Regions from separate parts of the Thermoclostridium stercorarium subsp. stercorarium DSM 8532 genome, predicted to be linked through region 2. Evidence: riboswitches for the same ligand, from Rfam matches in the RefSeq annotation. Region 2 holds a riboswitch; the other holds the start of a gene.
What was found. Region 2 has a riboswitch for cobalamin ahead of CST_RS10430 (ABC transporter substrate-binding protein). Riboswitches for the same ligand answer to the same signal wherever they lie in the genome.

Region 1: linked by a shared signal. The riboswitch ahead of CST_RS00335 (anaerobic ribonucleoside triphosphate reductase) and the one ahead of CST_RS10430 (ABC transporter substrate-binding protein) in region 2 are both predicted to bind cobalamin.

What each region holds. Positions count from the first base shown of each region.
Region 1 covers NC_020134.1:64,575-76,864, reverse strand. Annotated here, with positions in the region: gene CST_RS00335 (anaerobic ribonucleoside triphosphate reductase) at 1-1,528, opposite strand, end outside; cobalamin riboswitch at 1,704-1,884, opposite strand; gene CST_RS00330 (nucleotidyltransferase family protein) at 2,246-3,289, shown strand; gene CST_RS00325 (glycosyltransferase family 4 protein) at 3,340-4,515, shown strand; gene CST_RS00320 (glycoside hydrolase family protein) at 4,515-5,582, shown strand; gene CST_RS00315 (50S ribosomal protein L25) at 5,622-6,239, shown strand; gene CST_RS00310 (type 2 periplasmic-binding domain-containing protein) at 6,331-8,112, opposite strand; gene CST_RS00305 (carbohydrate ABC transporter permease) at 8,198-9,097, opposite strand; gene CST_RS00300 (ABC transporter permease) at 9,122-10,051, opposite strand; gene CST_RS00295 (response regulator) at 10,202-11,773, opposite strand; gene CST_RS00290 (cache domain-containing sensor histidine kinase) at 11,791-12,290, opposite strand, start outside.
Region 2 covers NC_020134.1:2,418,766-2,431,055, reverse strand. Annotated here, with positions in the region: gene CST_RS10475 (sensor histidine kinase) at 1-1,352, shown strand, start outside; gene CST_RS10470 (response regulator transcription factor) at 1,330-2,895, shown strand; gene CST_RS10465 (ABC transporter substrate-binding protein) at 3,083-4,447, shown strand; gene CST_RS10460 (carbohydrate ABC transporter permease) at 4,597-5,529, shown strand; gene CST_RS10455 (carbohydrate ABC transporter permease) at 5,529-6,377, shown strand; gene recA (recombinase RecA) at 6,591-7,628, shown strand; gene CST_RS10445 (regulatory protein RecX) at 7,716-8,399, shown strand; THF riboswitch at 8,558-8,658, shown strand; gene CST_RS10440 (folate family ECF transporter S component) at 8,763-9,302, shown strand; gene CST_RS10435 (putative signal transducing protein) at 9,345-9,746, shown strand; cobalamin riboswitch at 9,823-10,000, shown strand; gene CST_RS10430 (ABC transporter substrate-binding protein) at 10,130-11,119, shown strand; gene CST_RS10425 (FecCD family ABC transporter permease) at 11,218-12,267, shown strand; gene CST_RS10420 (heme ABC transporter ATP-binding protein) at 12,268-12,290, shown strand, end outside.

The DNA of each region.
Region 1 (12,290 bases), 620 kb from region 2:
GCTGGTCTATTACCAGGTCTATTTTGCTATCCAGTTCGCTGAAAAACAGCTCAATGTCCTTATTGCTTTTTAATGCTATTCTCGGCAGGTTTATTGTTGTAAAGCTCAAATTCCCTCTTCCGTAAACTATTTCCCTGGAAGGATCATACACATTTCCTATCACCCTTGTCCTGCAGCCCATGTACGCTATCTCGGTTTCAGGATGGCCGGGCTTGTAATATTTCAGATTAAACGGCGCGTCGATGAACGAAAAATTCGGGAACAGCCTTTTCGCACTTACCCTGCAGGCAAGCTTGAACATGTCATAGTTCGGATCGCCGGGGTTATAGTTTACGCCTTCCTTAACCTTGAAAATCTGCACCGGGAAAATGGGCGTTTCTCCGTTGCCGAGCCCCGCTTCGGTGGCAAGAAGAAGATTTCTGATGACCATCCTTCCCTCAGGTGAAATATCGGTGCCGTAATTTATCGAACTGAACGGTACCTGCGCTCCCGCACGGCTGTGCATTGTATTCAGGTTGTGAATAAAGGCCTCCATTGCCTGGTATGTACTCCTGTCGGTTTCGGCATATGCTTTTTGGTTCGCAAATTCCTGCGCCTTTGTGATTATACCTAAGTCCTTTATATATCCCGCCAGATGTTCCTTTTCAAGCGTTAAATATTCTTCATCCGCGTTTAACTTAGGGCGTAAATTGTATTCCTTTTCAATTTTCCCTGAAATTTCGCTTACAAGTGTCGCAGCATCATCAACTCCTGCCAGCAGTTCCAGGGCTTTAGCCAGGTTCTGTCTGTACAGCCTTGCGTATGTTTTGGCAACCCCCGGAGCCATACCGTAATCAAAGTTGGGTATGCTCTGCCCTCCATGCTGGTCATTCTGGTTTGACTGAATGGCTATGCACGCGAGGGCCGAATAGCTGTGAATGTCGTTTGGTTCTCTGAGATGCCCGTGCCCTGTGCTGAATCCGTTTTTGAAAAGCTTGATAATATCAATCTGGCAGCAGGTTGTTGTAAGCGTAAGAAAATCCAGATCGTGTATGTGAATGTCGCCTTCCTTATGGGCCTTTGCATGCTCGGGTTTTAATATGAACATTTCGCAGAACTGTTTCGCGCCTTCGGAACCGTACTTCAGCATGGTTCCCATCGCCGTGTCACCGTCGATGTTCGCATTTTCCCTCTTCAGGTCATTGTCCTTTGATTCTTTAAAAGTTAACTCTTCGTATATTTTCATCAGTCTTGTATTCATTTCTCTGACACGTGTACGTTCTGCGCGGTATAATATGTACTCCTTGGCGGTTTTCGCAAGTCCATCTTCAATAAGAACCCTTTCAACAACGTCCTGGATTTCTTCCACACCGGGAATCTTTTTGTCAGGATCTTTATTGAGCCGTTCGGTCACCTTTTCTGCCAGCTCCACAGCCTTTTCATAGTTTTCCTCTCCTGCGGCCCGGGTTGCTTTGTATATCGCATTTATTATTTTTTCAATGTTGAAAGGTACTTCTCTTCCGTCCCTTTTCCTGATTTTCGTAATCATTTGTTTTCCACCTCTTCCATGCCTGTTTTTTTCAAATATTGAAGAAAATGACTGCGAATTTTGTGATAAATAAAACCTCTCGACAAACGCGTCAAGAGGTAATCGGAGAATACTCACACGCGCACTCACCCGAGTACTTTTAAACACCCGACACCCCTCTATCGCTCGTAGAGTATACGGTGCGGCATTACAGGCAGGTCTTCTGACTCTGGTTCATCAACACCCCATTCCTTCCCGGGATTCCCCAGTGGCACGTTATGGGATGCCTCCCCATCACAGCGGCGGGACCGTGCAGGATTTTCACCTGCTTCCCTTTTAAACTGCCGCAAGGCAGTACCTGTAATAACAATATGTAGTTATTTTAAATAATAACATATACAACATATTGCGTCAATAGTAATATTTATTTACTGTAAATCAAGGCTTTTTGGGTACCTGGCTTTATAAATTGGGAATTACGTGTCTACTGCGGTGGCCGATGCCACAGACTGGAGGAATGCTTCAACGGTTTATAATGTAACTAATACATTTTTTACCATGCGGCTTGACAACAGGGGGGAAATTATGTATTATATATTATTAGCACTCATTAATGATGAGTGCTAATAAAGAATATTGTTACTTTTTTTGGGAAATATATATAATATAAAAAACACACAGAAAGGAAGGGTGACCATAGAAAAGAAAAATTAAATCATAAAGAAAGGAGTTTTACATATGAAGGCATTGTTTTTAGCAGGCGGATTTGGTACGAGACTGAGACCTATAACCAACGACCTGCCAAAACCAATGGTGCCGATTATGGGCAAGCCTCTGCTTGAAAGAAATATTGAAAACTTAAAAAAATTCGGTATCAGTGAAATAGTATTGAGCACATGCTATAAACCAAACAAAATAAAAAAATATTTTGGTGACGGAAGCCGGTTTGGCGTTAAAATAAGCTATATATGCGAGGATGAACCTTTAGGTACCGCCGGTGCAATTAAAAACGCAGAGAAATTTTTCGATGATACATTTCTGGTATTCAATGCCGACATTTTAAGCGATTTTGACATATCCGACATGATTAGCTTCCATAAACAGAAAGGTGCACTGGCAACAATTGCTGTTACCCATGTTGACAACCCGTCGGCGTACGGGGTTATAGAACATGACGAAAATGGCTTTATTACCGCTTTCAAGGAAAAACCAAAACCTGATGAAACCAGTTCTAACCTGATAAATGCAGGAGTGTATATTTTTGAACCGGAATTATTGAAGGAAATTCCTGCAGGGCGGGCGGTTTCCATTGAACGGGAAACTTATCCGCTGCTGCTCAGCAAAGGTTACAAAATGGCAATTTACGACCGCTGTTCTTACTGGCTGGATTTGGGCACGCCTCAAAAATACCTTAAAGCTCACAAAGATATACTGAAAGGACTAATAAAAATAAAAGAGCATGATTTTAATAAAAATGCGCAATATATAAGTAAAACTGCTAAAATAAGCCGTTTTGCAAAAATAAAGGAACCGGTGTATATCGGAGACAATGTGGAAATTTCATCATTTGCAAATATAGGCCCGAATACCGTTATATTCGGCAACTCAACCATCGGCACCGACGCAAAGGTTGTGGAAAGCATCGTCTGGGATAACGCCCATGTTGAAGGAGGAGCTTCGGTTGTAAATTCGGTGGTTATGTCCAACTGCGTAGTCGACAGAAACAGCGACCAGTACAATTCCATTCTTGCAGACAATCTCAGCTATACAATGGCGGTATGAAAAGGGGAATGATTTATTCCCCTGTTACATACAAAGAAGGAGGTTGAAAAATGGTTTCGAACAGAATAAGGAATATAGCGTTTTTAAGTACATATCCTCCGCGGGAATGTGGGCTTGCAACCTTCACTCAGGATCTGGTGAGAGAACTTGACAAAATAAGCCTTTTAAACAAACCTGCCGTTATTGCGGTAAGCAATGACAGATATAATTACAGCAAACGTGTTATAATGGAGATATCCCAGTTCGACAGGGAAAGCTATACAAATGCGGCCAGGGCCGTTAATGATTCCGACATAGAACTTCTTGTTATAGAGCATGAATACGGTATATTCGGCGGTGAAGCAGGCGAATATATTATCGACTTTATTAACAGCCTGAAAATTCCGTTTATCACAACACTCCATACCGTGTTGCCCAGCCCTTCGGAAAAACAGAAAGAAGTACTTGAAATCATCGGTAAAAAAAGCGCGAAAATCGTTACAATGGCAAAAAATACAGTCCCCATTCTTGAAAGCGTGTATGACATACCTTCTTCAAAAATAGAAGTTATACCGCACGGTGTCCCGTACAGAATCGTTGAATCGAGGGAAAAATTAAAGGAAAAACACGGGTTTTCGGGCCGGACGGTTATAAGCACTTTCGGGCTGATAAGCCCGGGTAAGGGGCTGGAATACGGAATTGAAGCCATTGCAAAAGTGGCGGAAAAGCATAAGGATGTTATTTACCTTATCCTCGGGCAGACTCATCCGGTTGTAAAAAAAGAACACGGCGAAAGCTACAGAGAGAAATTAATAGAACTGGTTGAGCGTCTGGGCATAAAAGAACATGTAATGTTTGTCGACAAATACCTTACAAAGGATGAAATTATAACTTACCTGCAAATGTCGGACATATACATGACACCGTACCTTGGCAAGGATCAGGCGGTAAGCGGAACCCTCGCCTATGCGGTAGGATACGGAAGGGTGATTGTATCCACTCCGTACAGTTACGCAAAGGAGATGCTCGCGGACGGAAAGGGCCTGTTGGCAGAATTCAGAGACGCCGGCTCGCTTGCCGAGAAAATTATGTATGTGCTGGACAATCCTAAGGCCAAGAAAGAAATGGAAAAGCGTACCCTGAGTGTTGGCATGACAATGATGTGGGGGAATATTGCAAATCAGTATACAAAGCTTTTCATTGATACTCTGGAAAAATCCAAATTCCAGAGCAGTATGGTGGTCTGATGGGAAAGGTTGCTTTCAATACCGTATTGAAAGATGACCACATCTTCCGGTTAACCGATGATACCGGCATGCTGCAACACTCAAGGTTCGCAGTTCCCGATCCCACTTTCGGTTATACAACCGATGACAATGCCAGGGCTTTGATAATGGCATTGATGTTGTATGAAAAATACAGAAGCAGGAAATATCTTGGCCTTGTTTACAAATATACGTCCTTTTTGCTGAACGCCCAGAATGAGAACGGCAAATTCAGAAATTTCATGAGCTATGAAAGAAAATGGCTTGAAGAGGAAGGCTCCGAAGACTGTTTTGGAAGATGCATCTGGGCAATCTGTTACGCCCTTTCAAACGAGCACACTCCAAAGGGGGTAAAATACGGCCTTTTACACCTTCTGAACAAAGCAATGTCAAATATACCGTCTCTTAAATCGCCACGCTCCAAGGCATATACGATAATAGGCCTTGCCCGTCTCGAAGACAAACAGGCGAAAAACATTGTCTATGGTTTGGCCCGGTCCCTCTGTGAGCAGTATGAAGCCCACAGAGACGGTGAATGGAAATGGTTTGAGAATATTGTGGCATATTGCAACAGTATTATGCCATGGTCACTGATGCTGGCCTACAAAGTTACAGGAGAAAGAAAATTTTTTGACGTGGCAAGGGAAAGTCTTGAATTTCTCGAAGGCGTTACTTTCAGGTATGGCTACTTTAAGCCTGTGGGGTGCAACGGCTGGTATTTAAAGGGCGGGGTGCCCGCGGAATATGACGAGCAGACCGTCGAAGCCTGTGAAACGGCTTTAACCTATCTTGACGCATATGAAATAACCGGAAACAGGGATTACCTGCAAAAAGCAAAAATGTGCCACGCCTGGTATGAAGGTGTGAACTCGAAAGGCCTTCCGCTAATTGACAAAGAAAGCGGAGCATGTTTTGACGGGCTCACAGAACAGGGCGTTAACCTGAATATGGGAGCAGAAAGCCTGGTGTCGTATGTCATTTCGTCATTACGGATATCCGATGTTTACGCATCGGCAGCGGACTATGGCAAATTAAACATGGCAACATAAAACTTTTAAATATAAATCAGACTGAAAGGGGATGTTTTTATGGGCAGCTTGATAGTTGCCGAAGAACGAAAATTAAGCGGAAGGAAGGTCAGAAAAATGGGATATGTCCCGGGCGTGATTTACGGACCCGGAGTAAAAAACAGCATGAATGTTCAGTTCAGCCAGAAGGATATGAACAGGTTTCTCAACGAACATACAACAGGCTCAAAAGCAACTGTTATGGTCAACGGCAATAAACACTTGTGCGTGATAAAGGAGATACAGTACGGATTAATAAACAGGGAACCGATACATATTGATTTCTATGCCTCTTCTGAAAACAGCGTTGTCAAAGTAACAGTTCCTTTTAAGTTTGTTGGAAGGGAAAAGCTTGGTTCGAACAGGCTTGTGCTGAACATTCTCGAGGATGAAATTGAAATCCAGGGCGTATTAAAGGATTTGCCCGAATTTATTGATATTGACGTATCAGAAATGACTGACGGCAGTGAAATAACAATGGGTGATATAAAACTGCCTGCCGGTGTCAAGCTTCTGTCAAAAGAAGACGAAATTGTGGCGAAGGTGGTCAAGGCAGAGGCCGGGCCTGAAGCTGAAGCCGAGTCAGAGGCTGCTGCCGCAGGTACGCAGGAAACGGCGGAAGCAAAAGAAACTGCGTGAATTAATCCCGAAAAAACGGGGGATGCCTGAATACCGACGGCATCCCCCGTTTTAATTTCTTACTTCTCAGAAAATCAGCGGAACATTTTAATCAGTTATTTTTTTTAAGAAATTCATAAACTTCTTTTGCGTGCTCAATATTCCATTTTAATACTTCGTCATAGCCAAGGCCTTTTGCCTTTGCGGTCATTTCGCTGAGCAACTGTTCAAATTCCGCTTCGTCCTTTGCATACATCATACGCCATGAATACTGCTTGATAACCGTAGCCACCTGCCCCTGTTTCTGCATTAAGTCATCGGGCATCACATCAGGAGCTTTCCCCATATATACCGGCTTTTTTATCGAAACCATATTATTTTTCATCAAATAATCCTTGGTTGTCAGAGCCCCCATTGCCTCACGCCATTTATCCAGCAGCGGATTTGAATTCTCTTCAAGGTATGATGACCAGAGTCTGAAATCATAAGGTTCATTGGTTTCAGGATTTATCGCATTGCGATGCACCGTCTCAAAATTCATCTGGTTCTGCCCGTCCTGGAAGGTTCCTCCGCCGAATTCCTCCGGCACATCAACCGGATTGTTCGGAAGTGCCTGCTTTCCAAACTCGGTAAGTACCGGTTTTCCGTTCTTCATCTCCCACGTAAGCCCTTCGGGGCCGTTGTATATCGTCATAACCCCCTCGGGCGTGTACATCCAGTTAATCAACTCCATAAGGCGTTCGGGATGTTCGGCCTTCGCGCCTATGCTTATTACCCTGTTTCCGCCGCGTTCGTCAAAGCCATAGGATATTATTTTCTGACCCTTAATTGGTACATACCTGAAACCTTTGCCCTGACTCAAACGCTCAGGAGTATTGTACACATTGCACGCCCACGGGAATAATGAGAATAATATCGCGCCGTCCTGATACTTTCTTATAACGTCATCATATTTCTGGGAAATGGAATCGGGATCGAGAAGCCCCATCTGATTTGCCTTAAAGAACAGCCTGAGTACTCTTATATACCAACCGTCAGGATCAAGGGCTCCCTGGCAGTCTCCGTCGTCAGGAGAATACAGCAGGAATCCCGCATTGTTAAAGCCGTCTCCTTCGTCATATCCGAACAGCGCTGCAAAAGACTTAACATACATAACCATGTTTCCGTCCCAATCAGACCATATGCTGAAACCGTATGTTGGCATCCCTGATTCGGAAGTGGGTTCTATTTCCTGCATCCTTTTCAGCACATGGAGCAGATCCTCTGGGGATTCAATTTCGGGCATTCCAATTTTTTCATACAAATCCCAGCGCAGTTCCGACTGGTAAACCATATCCTCGCCTTCGGACGGACCTTCGGGCATGTTTGCCACTGAATGCCCCAAACCGTATACGCTTTTGCCGTTGCCGAAACTAATTTTATTCTTTTCTATAGCCTTGGAATAGTTTTCAACAATATATTTGCCGTATGTATCCAGTATTCCGTCCGTCGTCCAGTCAAACAGAGCATTGGCTTTCAAGGCGTCCAGCCATTTGTTGTCCGAATCGCTTCCGAATATGACTATATCTCCCAGGTCGCCGGATGCCATCATTGTGGCAAACTTTGTGTCCCCGCCTTCAACGTTTGAGGCAATCATGTTCATTTCAATATTGAACTTATCCTTTACAATCTTTGCAAACCAGCCGGTCTGTTCGCCTGCCTTGTTACCGAGCATTGTAAATACGTCTATTCTGTACAGTTCCTTTTCAGAAGCCCCGGCAGTCTGACTGCCAGCCTGTGTCGTAGCCGGTACGCCTGTATCTTTCTGTTTGTCCGTCTGTGTAACGTTGCAGGCCGTCATGCTCAGAAGCATTGCAAATGACATCAACGCTGCAAAAATGCGTTTTAACCTCATTTTTTTACCTCCCTTTCACCTATTTGCCTTTTTTATAAAACGGTGAGTCAAATCCTCCCACCATTGCTGACACGTTACCGTACCATCAGCCCTTTACCGCCCCAATCATAATTCCCTTTACAAAGTACCGCTGGAAATACGGATATACGAGAAGTATCGGCGTTACAACAATCATTGAAACCGTCATCCTCACCGAGGTAGGTGTTTGCATATTCTGAAGGTTCATATTTACTGGTCCCTGGGAGCTTTTTATAATTGACGCAAGCGCAGTGGCCTCATTTAAATACCTGTAAAGCACAAACTGCAGGGTATAGTATTTTGAATCGGTCATCAGGAACAAAGTATCGGTGAACGAATTCCACTGGTTCACTGCGGAAAATACCGCTACCGTAGCCAGTATCGGAGTAATCAGCGGGAATACAATTCTGAAAAATATGGTGAAGTATCCCGCTCCGTCAAGCTGTGCCGATTCCTGCAGGGATTGGGGTATGGATTCTACGTAGGTCTTTATTAATATGATATAAAATGGTTGCACAATATACGGCAATATATAGGCAAGAAAATTATTCGTCAACCCCAAATTCATCATGGTGATAAACCATGGAAGAATTCCGGCGTTGAAATACATTGTGATAACTACAAACCTGTACCAAAACTTTCTTCCCCACATTTCCTTCTTCGTAAAAAGGTATCCAAGAAAGGCAGAAGCAAAAACAGTCGCCGCCGTGCCTATAACCGTCCTTGCAAGTGAGACCAGCGCAGCACGTGGAAGTCCTTTCAGCTTCAATACCTGGATGTAGTTACTGAGATGAATGCCTTTGGGGTAAAAAGTGATAAGGCCCAGGCCGGTAAGCTCGTTACTGCTTATGGTGTTTATAAACAGGTAATAGAACGGGAAGACGCAAATCAGCGTATAAAGGATAAAAACGGTATAGTTGATTGCGTTAAAAACCACTTCACCGGTGCCGTGTTGTTTTCTTTCCATATTTTCCCTCCATGCATACGAAATTTAAATTATGGTTTCACCACGGACTAATTTGGACAAGCCGTTGGCAAACATCAGCAGAAATACGCTGACCAGCGATTTCAGCGCACTCACCGCAGTTGCAAATGAGAAGCTTGTACCTATCATTCCTATGTTGTAAACATACAAATCCAGAACCTCTATGTAATCCTTGTTGATCGCGTTCTGGAACACATAGTATTGTTCCATCCCGTTGTTGATGAAATTGGCGATCTGCAAAAGAAGCAGAACAAAATAGGTTGGCATAATCCCCGGAACGGTAATATGCCATATCATGCTGAATCTTCCCGCTCCGTCAACTCTTGCCGCTTCATACAGCTCAGGATCAATACTTGTAATTGCGGCAAGATACATTATTGCGTTCCACCCCAGACTTTTCCATGTGCTCCATAAAATCATCGTCAGCCATACATGTTTGTTTGAAGCAAGGAAGTTAATTCCACGGTCTATAACGCCGAGCTGGATTAATATACGGTTTACAAAGCCCGTATTGGTTGAAAACAAAGCAAAGGCAAAAGAATAAACCAGTACCCAGCTGATGAAATTGGGCAATGTTGTAAGCACCTGGACGCTTTTTCTTAGCCAGTCAACCCTTATTTCCGAAAGGAAAACTGCGAAAATTACGGGAAGGACCGAAGTTAATAATCCCAGAGTGCTCATTGCAAAGGTGTTTCTCAGGACTCTCAACACCTCTGCGGTTTGTGTGGGATTGGACACAATTGACTTAAACCAGTAGAACCCGACGAATTCGTTCTGCCGCAACGGTATTCCAGGCCTGTAATTATAAAAGGCGTAAACCCATCCGTGCAGCGGAAGGTAAGAAAACAGGAATGTAAGAACCAAAAACGGCAGCGCCATAAGAAAAAGGCGGTATTTGTCCTTAATTACAATCCTTTTTCTGCGGTCATAATACATTGGTATTTCCCCCGGAATTAATAATTGAACAATTAAAACAGAAAAGATGCCAAAGTTTCATTTAAACTTTATTGCCTACCATTATTTTATTATCTGCGCCGGGAAATTTATATAACAATAATCAACGATTGTTATAAAAATCAACAAACTTTATATTGAATTCAAATTTTTCTGATATTCCCCGGGAGCTATGCCGAAAGTGCTTTTAAACACCGAACAGAAATACGAAGTGTTCTGAAAACCCACTAACGCCGCAACTGTCGCCACCTTGTTTTTGGGAGACTTCAGCAGTTCTTTTGCCTTCTCCATTCTGTATTCATTCAAATACTCGTTGAAGCGTTTCCCGGTATGGTTTTTAAAAATGCTTCCCAGATAATTCGGCGACAGGAACACTTCATTTGCAATGGTTTTTATCGACAGCGGTTCCATATATCGTTCCTCAATAATCTTTATTACTTTCTTTACGGTCTGCTCATCATGGCTCAGCCTGTTTTTCTGCATGCCGACTACATTTTTCAGGAACAACTCCATTTTGTCCTTTAACCCTTCGGCAGTACACCCGCTCCATGCCTTTTCATAAAGATAGGACGCTGTAAAATCCGGGTGGAGTGTATATATGAAAATATAAATGTCATTTACAATATTTTTGACGAAATTTATTATAAAATTGGTACCGGCACCACGGGCTTCGTTAATATATACAAACAGTTCACCGAGAAGTTCGGAAACCCTCTTTTCGTTTGCCGAGCTCAGTGCAAGTATGAACTGTTTCGAAAAATAATCACCGTGAACAAGGAATTCATTGGCTCTTTCCATGAATTTTTCCTGAAGCTTATATATCTCACTGTACCGAAACACGCGGTAATCATTCCAGAATAACTGATGTTTCACCACCTCCCTTGCCTGGCTGTATGAAACATGAAGATTTAAGGGATTTGCCTTTTCGCCCGCGCCGGTAACAACGCTAACTCCATAATTTTCCTTTATATGGGAATTTATACTTTCAAGCATCGGGTATACAGTTTCATCCCATTCGTAACAGATGACCGTTTCTTTTTCCCTGGGGTCTTCGGTCAAAAACAGATAATTTTTATCCCGGGCCTTTTCGGTAAACCACCTGACCGCCTCATCAAGTGTGCCGGATTGATCGCCGGCACACTTAATAAGCACCACAACGTACGTTGAATCAGGATTAATGCTCATGTCAAATTCCCTGAGTTTTTCCATCAGGCTTTCCTTTGCTATCGGGCCCGACAGCCATTCGTTCAAAAAATTCATTTTTACCCTTTTTATGCTTTCATTCAGCCTGTTTACAACTTCCCGCTCCCAGCCTGCCTTTTCCCTCTCCTTATTACACATGTCAGCCACTTTACGGATAACGGGTATAAGATCATTTTCCTCAAAAGGCTTTAAAACATATGCACTGGCATTGAAACTTATTGCTTCCTGCGCAAACCTGAAATCATCATACCCGCTCAGGATAATTATTTTTATGTCAGGCAGCACCTCCTTTATTTTCTTTGACATTTCAATACCGTCCATACCGGGCATTTTGATATCGGTCAGAATTATATCGGGTTTAAGCCTTAAGGCTTTTTCATATCCCTCCTGACCGTCACGGGCGGTCCCCGCTATCTCAATTCCGAAAACCTTCCAGTCGAGAAAATCAACAAGGCCTTCCCTTTCCCATTTTTCGTCTTCAACAATCAAAAGGCGAAGCAATGGTTTCAACCTCCCGGTTAAGATTTAATGTCTTTGCTCACTTCTATTGCAACGGTGGTACCAATGCCGGGTTTACTGAATATATTGACCGAAAAATCATCACCGTAATATGCCTTAAGCCGCTGCAGCACATTTTTAACCGCATATCCGCTGCCTTTTGAGCGTTCCACCTTGCCCTGCATCACCTTTTTCACAGTCTCGGCATTCATCCCGACACCGTCGTCAATAACTTTAAGACAAATTTTGTCCCCGGTCAGACCTACATATATTATTATCGTACCGTGGTACCTTTTGGGCTCTATGCCGTGGGTCAGAGAATTTTCGGCAAGAGGCTGGAGAATGTTTTTAACAATATTGTATTTATATGCTCTTTCATCGATCCTGTATACCACGTCAAACAAATCGTCGAACCTGATTTTCTGGATTTCAAGATAAGACTTCACCATTTCCAGTTCTTCTTCCACCGTGATTACAGTTCCGCCCTTGCTTAATACAAGGCGGTAAAATTTTGCAAGGG
Region 2 (12,290 bases):
GAATTGACGAAAAGGTTAAAAATCTTGTCATTGAAAAGGCTGTTGCGGCTGAGGGTAAGAGCGTTATATTAAAACCCCCGGATGATGAAAATTGTATTATGATTGCAAGAATTATCCGCAAAATTCATGCACTTAGTTTGGAATACATGGGAACGGTAATTATAAGGTACGACATCGGAGACATAGCAAATGAATATCTATCCTCATCCAAAGACAACGAGCCGATACTTGCAATTATATCAGAAGAAGGTTTGATTTTCTCCTCCAAAGAATTATCGGATAATGAAATAGACATGATGACTTTTAAATCGGATTCCGGATATGAAATAAAGAAAATAAACGGCGAGAAACTTTTTTTGGCGCATAACGTCTCGGACTATACCGGTTGGACATATGTCAGTATTATTCCGTATGATAAGATTTTTAAAAGTTTGATATTTATGAGAACAATTGTATTGCTTGTGTATTTTCTTATTTTTTTATTGACAATTATCGCAGGGAGAAAGCTTGCATGGAATCTGACAAGACCATTGGAAATACTGACGCAGGAGATAAAGCAGATCGAGAGCGGAAACTTTAAGATACCCGATAATGCGTTTACCGAGCCGGAAAGGCATGATGAGATCGGCCAGCTGCATCGTGATTTTGAAATTATGATTAGGAAAATTGATGCACTGATTGAGGAAAACTATATTAAGCAAATCGTATTGAAAGATGCCCAACTGAGGGCATTACAGGCTCAAATTAATCCTCATTTTCTGTATAATACGCTGGAAACTATAAATTGGATGGCAAAAGTAAATCACCAGGAAGATATATCCAGAATGGTTGAGGCATTGGGAACCCTTCTCAGAGGAGCTATTAGCAAGGAAAGTGTTATACGGCTGGAAGAAGAAATAAGGCTTCTTGAAAGCTATATCGTCATACAAAAGTTCCGTTATGATAAGAAACTGGACTTCCAACTGTATGTTCCTGATACACTGAAGGATCTAAAAATACCTAAACTGACACTGCAACCCATTGTGGAAAATTCGATCAATTATGGTCTTGAGAAAATGTTGGGAACTTGCTGTATAAGGGTTTCTTTTGTTCAGATGCCCGATTTTTTGGATATCACTATTGAAGACAACGGTCCCGGGATTGATCCGGAGACAGTAAAAAAAATGAATGAGGGACAAATAAAGCCGAACGGATTTGGAATTGGGCTGAAAAATATTGATGACAGGATAAAACTTCTTTTTGGCAACCGGTACGGGGTTCACATTTCCAGTGAAGTTGGAAGGGGTACGAAAGTTCGAGTTACTATTCCGTATACAAGGGGGGACGTGGATGTACAAGGTGCTGCTGGTTGACGACGAACGGATTATCAGGGAGGGAATAGCGTCGTTAATTAATTGGAAAAATTGTGGGTTCGAGCTGATTGGAGCGGCTGAAAGCGGAATTGAGGCATTGCATATGATAAAGACATATAAGCCGGAAGTGGTTATTACAGATATAAAAATGCCTGCACTTAACGGACTTGAATTGATGGCGGAAGTGAAAAAGGATTATCCGGAAACAATTTTTGTCGTATTGTCAGGGTACGGAGAATTTGATTATGCAAATGAGGCGATGAAATACGGAGTACGGCATTATCTGCTTAAACCGTGTAATGAAAACCAAATTATGGAAGCACTGAGTGATGTTCACAGTGAACTGGAGAAAAAAAAGAGATACAACGAGTTCTTAAGACGGAATCAGGAAAAGCTTGAAAAAGTTCTGCCACTTGTAAAAGAACAGTTTTTGCGTGACTTTATTATGGACAGGCCATACACCACAGAAGAAATGGATTATTACTGCGATCTGCTTAAAATTGATAGGAAAAAGATGAGGCTAATACTGTTTCAGCTGGAGGGGAATTACTCATTTGCTGAAGTTCTGGCTTTAAGTAATACCATCAACGAGCATGGCGGAAATGAAATGGTATATTTTAGCACGATAATTGATGAACGGGTGCTGGTTCTGGTTAATGATGTCAGTATTGAAAAGATAATTGAATTTATTAATACCGTAAAAATTTTTTACTGCTACTATGACAGAAGGGAAATAACCGTTTCATACAGTGATGCTGTGAACTTTGAAGATATCCCGTATGCATATAAGGATGCGCTCGAATGCTTGAAGTACACATTTTATTTAGGTGAAGGAATAATTATAACAAAGAATGATATCAGGGAAGATACAGAAAAAGGTTGTAATTACGAACTTAAAGACCTCATTTTCAATTATGATAAAATTAATATAGCGGTAAAAAGCGGAAATACAGAAGAAGTAAAGGACGAAATAGGCAAATTCTTTGATAAATTAAGAAGTAGTAAAATAAATGTAAGTGTGGCGAAAACATATTGTATGGAACTCTATCTGTCGCTAATTCGTCAGCACCGGAATCCTGAGACGGAAATAAATTCCAAAGGAATTTTGAAAATCGGGAAAATGGACACTATTGATCAGATCCAGAAATATATTACGGAAACTGCTGAGAGGCTCAGTCAGGAAAATTACAATGGTATTATAAGAAGGCATAATCATATTGTAAAAAAGATGATAAAACTAATATATGAAAATATTGACAATAATAATCTGAGCCTTAAATGGCTCGCGAAAAATAAATTGTTCATGAATGAAGGGTATCTCGGAAAGCTTTTCAATAGGGAAACAGGCGAAAAATTTTCCCAGTTCGTTATGAGAATCAGAATGGAAAAAGCAAAGGAACTGCTGGATCTTTATCAGAACGACAAAGTATACGAAGTAGCCGAAAAAGTAGGACTTGGAGACAATCCACAATATTTCAGCCATGTATTTAAAAAGTATACAGGACTTACCCCTACGGAATATATAAATCGGCCGAAAAATTAAAAAAAGCACTGAATACCACTTATCGTCGATTACCCCCCCTCCGTTTTCGAATGTCTGAAAAGCTATAACAAACACTATTTTTTAAACAAATTTGACGTTTTTTTTTATTAAATGATTTATCAATCCTTTCTAAAATATAATCGCACCTGGTGCTATAAAAACAAAAAAAACAAAGGAGATGAGTAAAATGAAAAAGACTGCGGTGATTATACTTGCAGTGCTTATGCTGGTTTTAACTTTGGCGGGATGCGGCGGTTCCGTTCAGAGCGACCAGAGCAGTTCAACGGTAACTACTGCTCCTGGAGGTTCGGATGAAAAGGCAAAAGATGAAGGGACCAAAAATATAGAACTTAGAATTGCGTGGTGGGGAAATCAGACCAGGAACGAAGGTACACTGAAGGTTATGGATCTTTATCATGAGAAAAATCCAAATGTAACACTGCAAGGGGAATATGTCGACTGGAGCGGCTACTGGCAGAAGCTCGCAACGCAGGCATCAGCAAACAGCCTGCCGGATGTCATTCAGATGGACTATGCCTATATAGATCAGTATGTAAGCAAAAACCTGCTTTTAGACCTGAAGCCATATACCGAAAACCGATTGCTGGACGTATCTGATATCAGTGAAAGTATTCTTGCAAGCGGAAGAATTAATGACGGCCTGTACGGTATTCCGCTCGGGTCTAATGTGCTGAGTTTGTATTATGATCCTGCGGTGTTTGAAGCGGCAGGTGTGAATCCTCCGGATTCGTCATGGACGTGGGATGATTATAAGAATATTTTAACAAAGGTTCATGAAGCCACAGGCAAACAAGCTGAATCGCTGTTCCATACCGATCCGCAGTTCCTGATAGAATATATCGCAAGACAAAAAGGATATTCAATGTACAGTGAAGATAAAAAATCCCTCGGTTTTACAGATTCTTCAATTCCGGAATTTGTTTTCAGTCTTGTATATGAGTTGACGAAATCAGGAGTATATATCTCGCCTGATAAGATTCCGACAGGTACGGCTATAGAAGATTTACCGTTCACGAAAGGTGAGGCCTTCATGGGTTCGGGCTGGAGTAACCAGTTTGTTGCTGTAGCTAATGCCGCCGGAAGAGATGTTGAATTGATAAGTCTGCCCTTGAGTAAAGAAAGTTCAGAAAAGATGGGACTGTATAATAAACCTTCGTGTTTCTTCTCTGTAACTCAAAGTTCCCAGAATAAAGACGAAGCAGTAAAATTCGTTAGTTTCTTTATAAATGATCTGGGGGCCAACAAGATTCTGCTTGCAGAACGCGGCGTGCCTGTGGCCGGAAAGGTAAGGGATGGAATTGAGAATGACGTTTCTGAAGCTGTGGCAAAAACTTTTGAATACATAAATAAAGTTAACAATGTTGATAAAATTACCAGCCCGATAGATCCTCCTGATCCTTCTGCTGCAAGCCAGGTTAAGACTCTTACGAAAAACCTGTTTGATCAGGTTGCCTTTGGAAAGCTTGATCCGAAGAGCGCGGCAGAACAGTTTATGAAAGAAGCAAATGAAATTCTTGCCAAAGGAGAGTAATACCTCAGGTTCAATCGGGTAGTTTAGGGTAAGCCGGCTATTATGTCTGTAACAGAATAATAGCCGGCGATAAAATACTTATCTTAAGGTAAAGTTGGTTTAAGAATTATAGTTTCGTGATCATAAAAAACAAAGGGGTAAACTGAAATATGAACACAGCGCAGTCAAAAAAAGAAAGGAAACTCGGGAAAATAACTGACAATGACAATGTGGTCGGGTATATATTTATCCTGCCGTTTGTTATCGGCTTTCTCGCTTTTACGCTTTATCCGATTATTTCATCTTTCTATTTTTCTTTTACCCGTTATGATCTCCTTTCATCACCCAGGTTTATAGGGTTGGAAAATTATAAGGAGATGTTTATTGAAGATCCGAAATTCTGGCATTCTTTCGGGATTACATGCCTTTATGTAGTTGTTTCGGTGCCGCTGCGACTGATTTTTGCATTACTGGTAGCCATGATTCTTTCGAAAACAACGAAATTAACCGGACTTTACCGGGCCGTTTATTATATACCGTCTCTTCTTGGAGGAAGTGTGGCTGTTTCAGTACTGTGGAAAAGAATATTCAGCGATACCGGAGCGGTCAATGCCATATTGAGGCTTTTTGGAATCTATTCGGATACCAACTGGATAGGTAATCCTGATACGGCTTTATTAACGCTTATTTTATTGGCAGTATGGCAATTCGGATCATCCATGCTGATTTTTCTTGCGGGATTGAAACAAATACCAAGAACTTATTATGAAGCGGCTGATGTAGATGGTGCAAAACCCGTGCAGAAATTTTTCAAAATTACGTTACCCATGCTTTCACCGGTTATATTTTTTAATCTTGTTATGCAAACGATAACAGGATTTATGACATTTACACAGACTTTTATTATTTCCAACGGATCGGGAGCGCCTCTTGACAGTTTGCTGCTGTATGCCTTGTACCTGTATCAGCAGGCCTTTGGATATTATCGTATGGGCTACGGATCGGCTATGGCTTGGTTTATGCTGGTTATTATCGGTGCTTTGACGGCATTGGCTTTTAAGACGTCTTCATCATGGGTTTATTATGAGTCTAAGGAGGAATAATGTTCGTGAAAAAAAGGGCAATCGTCTTGAATGCAGTTTACCATTTTTTTGTAAGCATATTCGGCCTATTTATGCTATATCCGATAATCTGGATGTTTTTTGCATCCTTCAAGAATAATCATGAGATATTTAGTCTGACTGCTTCTTTGATTCCGAAAACTTTCAGATTTGAGAACTATGTAAATGGCTGGAATGGTTTTGGTACGTTAACTTTCGGGCATTTTATCGAAAATTCGCTTATAGTGAGTATTATTTCCACCATTGGCGCAGTAGCTTCATCGGCACTGGTTGCTTACGGACTCGCAAGGATTAAATTTAAAGGTAAAAAATTTTGGTTTGCTGTGATGCTTATTACAATGATGCTGCCTTATCAAGTCTTGATGGTTCCGCAATTTGTTTTATTCCACAGGCTGGGATGGGTTAACACTTATCTTCCTATCATTGTTCCACAGTTTCTTGGACAGCCGTTTTTTATCTTTCTGATGATACAGTTTATTCAGGGAATACCGGCGGAACTTGATCAGTCGGCAAAAATTGACGGTTGCAACCGTTTTTCCATATTTTTCAGGATTATTCTGCCTTTGATGAGACCTGCGATTATTACTTCAACGATTTTTTCATTCTGCTGGAGATGGGATGACTTCTTTGCAGCACTTTTGTATTTGAATCAACCGAGACTTTATACGGTTCCGCTGGCGCTCAGAATGTTTTCGGATCCGGCAGGTTCTTCTGATTGGGGCGCAATGATGGCAATGGGTACAATATCGCTTTTGCCGCTTATAATGGTGTTTATATTCTTCCAGAAATATCTTGTTGAAGGCATAGCAACTACCGGTTTAAAAGGATGATTTGAATTTGACTTGTTAATTTGTCCCCCGGAAAAGTGGGGGCATTTTTTATTTATATAGTGTATATATTCTGCAGTTAATCAACTTCTGAAAAATTTTACAATAACTAATGGAATCCTATTGATTTTTATATAAATATACATTATAATAAAGAACAGATGTTCGGCGAAAGGGCTGGGAGCAGTTCTTTTGCCTCCAATGGGAGGTTATATTATGGCAAGTGAGGAAAAGAAAAAGGCTCTTGAGATGGTTTTCAGCCAGATAGAGAAACAGTTTGGGAAGGGCGCCATAATGAAGCTTGGTGAAGCCGCCCATATGAATATTGATGTAATACCAACCGGCGCATTGGGGCTGGATATCGCTTTGGGGGTCGGCGGTCTGCCAAGAGGACGAATTGTTGAAATTTTCGGTCCTGAGTCATCAGGTAAAACCACCGTTGCGTTGCATGTAATAGCAGAGGCACAAAAAGCCGGCGGCGAAGCAGCTTTTATAGATGCCGAGCACGCGCTGGATCCGGTTTATGCAAAAGCGCTGGGAGTAAATATAGAAAACCTTATTGTTTCACAACCCGATACAGGTGAACAGGCGCTTGAAATCGCGGAGGCATTGGTACGCAGCGGAGCCATAGACGTTATTGTTATAGATTCGGTTGCGGCGCTTGTTCCGAAGGCCGAAATAGACGGTGAAATGGGAGAACAGTATGTGGGGTTGCAGGCAAGGCTGATGTCGCAGGCGTTGAGAAAACTATCGGGTGTCATAAGCAAGTCCAGAACAGTTGCCATTTTCATCAACCAGTTACGTGAAAAGGTAGGCGTTATGTTTGGAAATCCCGAAGTTACGCCTGGAGGACGAGCCTTGAAGTTTTATGCTTCCATACGCATGGATGTCAGAAAAGTCGAAACGTTGAAAGAAGGCGGCGAACCGGTAGGAAACAGGACGAGGGTTAAGATTGTCAAAAACAAGGTGGCTCCTCCGTTCAAAGAGGCTGAGTTTGACATAATTTACGGTGAAGGTATTTCTAAAGAAGGAAATGTTTTGGACATAGCTGTCCAACTGGATATTATCAAGAAAAGCGGTGCCTGGTTTTCCTATAATGACCAGCGGCTTGGTCAGGGACGTGAAAACGTTAAAAAGTTCCTGAAGGAGAATCCTGAAATTTGCAGGGAAATAGAAGCCAAAATCCGCGCTCAGTATGACAAAGCTTTTATACAGAGCATAGGATCCCACGCGGCGGATGATGATGAGGTGTAAAATAAACGATATTACCTGAGCTTTTATTGACCGCAGGCAAAAAAGTTTGTCTTTAAGACAAGCTTTTTTTATTGGAGTTTTGTAAGTTTGCGGGGGTTTGTTTACATATGGTATAATTTCTACAAAAAACAGGGTGAGGTTGAGATGACAATTACCGCTGCGATAAAACATAAAAACAATCCTGGAATGATACAGATTTACATAGATAATTCCTATGCCTTTTCCATTCCGGAAGAAGAATATTTCAGGCTGAATCTGTATGAAAAACAGGAAATAACTCCTGAAGAAGTAAAAAAGATCCGGGAAGAGATTAATGTCAGGCTTGCAAAGCAGCGCGCACTGAGAATGCTTGCAGTAAGGGAAAAAACAGAATATGAAATCAGGACGAAACTTATACGGCTTGGTTTTGATGAAACTGTGGTGGAAAATGCGGTACTGGAGCTAAAATCAATGGGATACATAAACGACAGAATTTTCGCCAGCAAGTATATTTCCGACCGCCTAAAACTGAAACCGAAGTCTAAAAAGGCATTGGCTTATGAACTTGAAAGAAAGGGAGTTGAGCCCGGTATTATAGAGGAAGTACTGTCCGAATTCGAAGTTGACGAATCCCTTATTGCCTATCGCCTTGCAAAAAGGAAATTTGGAAAATATGATATCACCGATCCCGAGATACAGATGAAAATAAAATTCTTTCTGGCTCATAAAGGATTTTCAAATGACATTATTAAGAACACACTGAGAGAAATGCTTGAAACAATGGAAGAATAAAACCATTCTGGTTTTAAAAGTGATTTCCGTTTTTTTGCGGAAATCACTTTTTGCTTTTAGGCGACAATTTATACATTTTGTGTATTGAAAAGTGAAAATAAAAGTTTTATAATTGACGCAAATAATGAGGTAATAAATTTAATAACGGGTCTCTCGTTAGCAGAGTAGGCGTTTGTGCGTTAAGTGCCGGGTGAACGGGGAGTTGACACCCGGACGAAAAGCCGGAAGGCTTGCGGTACAGGCGCCGCATCCCGCTGCTACATGAGGGATGAAATCCTCTTCATGTAGCAAATTTATCTACCTCGTTAGGTCGCCGGGAAACCGACGGCCGGAAAGAAAAGCTATTCATGAGGAGGTTTTTTTATGGAAAAAAAAGATGTTTTTTCTTTTCTGAAAGATGTTTATTCCCTGGTTTTGGTGGCATTATTTATAGCTATCTACGGAGTCCTTTCACTGCTCAGAATTTACATTATCCCCAATCAGCTCAGAATCAGCTTTACTTTTATGCCGGTAGCATGGGCGGCGATGCTGTTTGGCCCTGTAGCAGGCGGGTTAACCGGAGCCCTTGGCGATGTGATAGGCTGGGCTATAAACCCGGTGGGACCGTTTTTTCCGGGCTTTACCTTAAATGCTTTTATTGTTGGTTTTATGTATGGCATGTTTTTCTATAAAAAGGAAATTACGCTGAAACGGGTTATTGCTGCTGTCGTTACGATAACCCCTGTTGTAGATTTAGTGCTAAACCCGGTATGGCTGAGCATTATGACGGGTGAGGCTTTCAAAGTGCTTGTATTTACGCGCATTGTCAAATCTTTGATAATGCTGCCCGTTAAATGCCTTATTTTATACACTTCGGGGGTTTTAATGAAAAAGTTCGTGCCTTCACGCATACGCCGTGTATAATTTGTAATTATATTGAAAAAACTGCATTTGCAGGTGAAATTTATGAAAACGGTACCGTATGACAGAAAACAAAAACAGAACAGGGAAGTGTATTTGCTAACGGCAGCGGATGAGCGTGAATATGACGTGTACAAATCCCTGCTGGATGCCTATGGCATACCGGTTCTGAAAAAACATAGAGAAGCCGGCGGATATCTTAATATATCCATGGGAATGAATATTTACGGCGTGGATATTTATGTTCCGGAAGAATGTTACAAAGATGCTTTGGAGCTTATAAACGATAAGAATACCGGTGAAAGTGATGACGCCACCGCGAAAGAAATGGAAAATGCGGCGGAAAATTTTCAGAACAGGCGTCTTGCATACATTTGGATACTGATTGCCGTATTTTATTTTCTCCCGCTTTTAATCTGGCTTGTATATTCAATGGTAAAAAATTAGAAACAATGGTTTACATGCGGTGACATTTTATTTATAATAAAATTAAAATTTTACAGCTTACATGATAAAATGACAAATCAATATATGTATTGCAGGTGTGCGTACAGCACTTAATAGGGAACCGGGTGAAAATCCCGGACGGTCACGCCGCTGTGAGGATGAGGGTGCATTCACAATGCCACTGTCGAAAGATGGGAAGGCGAATGCATCCGATGATTCCAAGTCAGAAGACCTGCCTGTAATAGGTGTGACGGGTACTACGAGCGATGGGCCCCGCTACGGTCTGCAGTGACGTACTGCAATTATGTGCCTTTCCTTGCGCTTGTGGGAAAGGTTTTTAAATTTTTAAGGGCCTTTATCATAATCTGAAGGAGGTATCAATTATGAAAAAAGGTCTTATTTTATTGTCTTTTCTGCTGACTATATTCCTGACAGCTGGATGCGGAAAGACAAATAATTCCGGAAGCTTGAACACAGCAATGCCCACTCCTGTGGAAATGGCAGGGGAAAGCCTGCAGCAAACACCGGAGACTGAAAATAACACGGTATATCCGCTGGAGATAACCGATTCTAAGGGAAATACCGTTAAATTCGGTGAAGAGCCGAAAAAAGTGGTTTCGTTAAGCCCCAATATCACCGAAATTATTTATGCGCTGGGTAAGGGGGACAGGCTGGTGGGAAGGACAGCCTTGTGTGATTACCCGGAGGATGTGAGTAATGTAACTGTTGTAGGGGATTTTTATGAATGGAATTTTGAAACAATACTGTCCCTCGAACCCGATGTGGTTTTCGCTTCCTCGCTCAACACCGAAGAAAACGAGAAAAAACTCAAGGAGCTTGGTGTTAATGTGGTATTCCTGACGCAGGTGCAGTCGTTTGAAAGCACATATGAGATCATTGAGCTGATAGGCAAAATCCTTAATGCAGGCGAAGAGGCGGAAAAAGTCATAAACAAAATGAAAGAGACAGTTTCAGCGGTGCAAAAGGCAGCGGAAGGAAAAGAAAGGCCTTCGGTATATTACGTAGTGGGGTACGGTGAATACGGAGATTATACGGCAACGGGAGAAACGTTCATATCCGATATGATTGAAATGGCAGGCGGCGATAACATAGCGGCGGATACAACGGGTTGGGTATACAGCCTTGAAAAGTTAATAGAAAAGGATCCCGACATAATCATCGGGGCCGAGGATGCGAAGGAATATTTCGAGAAAACCAGCGGCTATAAAGATCTCACTGCCGTAAGGGAAGGCAGAGTATATGCAATAGACGTGAACCTTCTTGAACGCCAGGGGCCAAGGCTTGCCGAAGGGCTTGTGAAGCTTTATGAGATTTTCCATTCCGAAAGCCTGCCGGACAGTCCGGCAAATTAAGGAGAAACAGGTTATTGCACGGGCGAGGACAGTGTTTTGTTATTTAATTTTAAGTGATTTTCAACAAGCAAAATTTTACCTGACTGGGATGATTTATTGTGTTTTCAGGTACAAAAAAAATTTACGGCATATTTCTGATTGTTTTATCTGCGCTGCTGGTTCTGGTGGCGGCCGCGTCGCTTTTTCTCGGAACAGCGAATATAAGGTATGGAGACGTGTTCAGAATACTTCTGCATCATATCCCCGGGATGGAAAACCGCATCAGCATGGACGGGATACCCGATTCGGCCGTAACCATCATAGTGAAACTGAGGCTTACAAGAGTGATCCTTGCCATGCTGGTCGGAGCAGGGCTTGCCGCCGTTGGGTCGACAATGCAGTGCCTTTTCAGGAACCCAATGGCAGAACCGGGGCTTTTGGGTATATCTTCGGGAGCCGGTCTTGGTGCAACAATTGCGATTGTAATCGGGGCGAATACAACTTTTTTCGGTATGGGTTCTGCGGCCATTGCCGCATTTGTGGGGGCAATGTCAACTATTTTGGTTGTTTATAATATCTCAAGGACGGGCTCCAAAATATCACCCACCGTCCTGATTCTGGCGGGAACTGCGGTAAGCTTCATGAACAGCGCGATAATTCAGCTTATCATGGTATTCAGAAGGGATCGCATGGATTATATCATTCTTTGGACGATGGGCTCGTTTACAACTTCAGGCTGGAATAAGATATTAATTCTTTTTCCCTTTTTGGTTATCGGGATTACAATACTGTTACTGTATGCAAGACAGCTGAATGTCATTTCCACCGGGGAGGAGACGGCGCAATCCCTTGGAATAGAGGTTGAAAAGGTGAAGAAAATTCTGCTTGCCGTATGTTCAATGATAACGGCGGCCTGTGTTTCAACCAGCGGTATTATCGGATTCGTCGGATTAATAATACCTCATGTTTTTCGGCTTGTTGTAGGATCCGATCAGAGAATTCTGCTGCCATATTCAATTGTCGGAGGTGCAGCTTTCCTTGTAATCTGCGATACTCTGGCGAGAATAATCGCGCCTCCGGCCGAAATCCCGGTTGGAGCAATTACCGCGGTTTTTGGCTCTCCGTTTTTCATAGCGCTTCTTATTCGCAGCAAAAGGAGCGTGATGTGAATGGAGCGCTCGGTCAGTGTTGA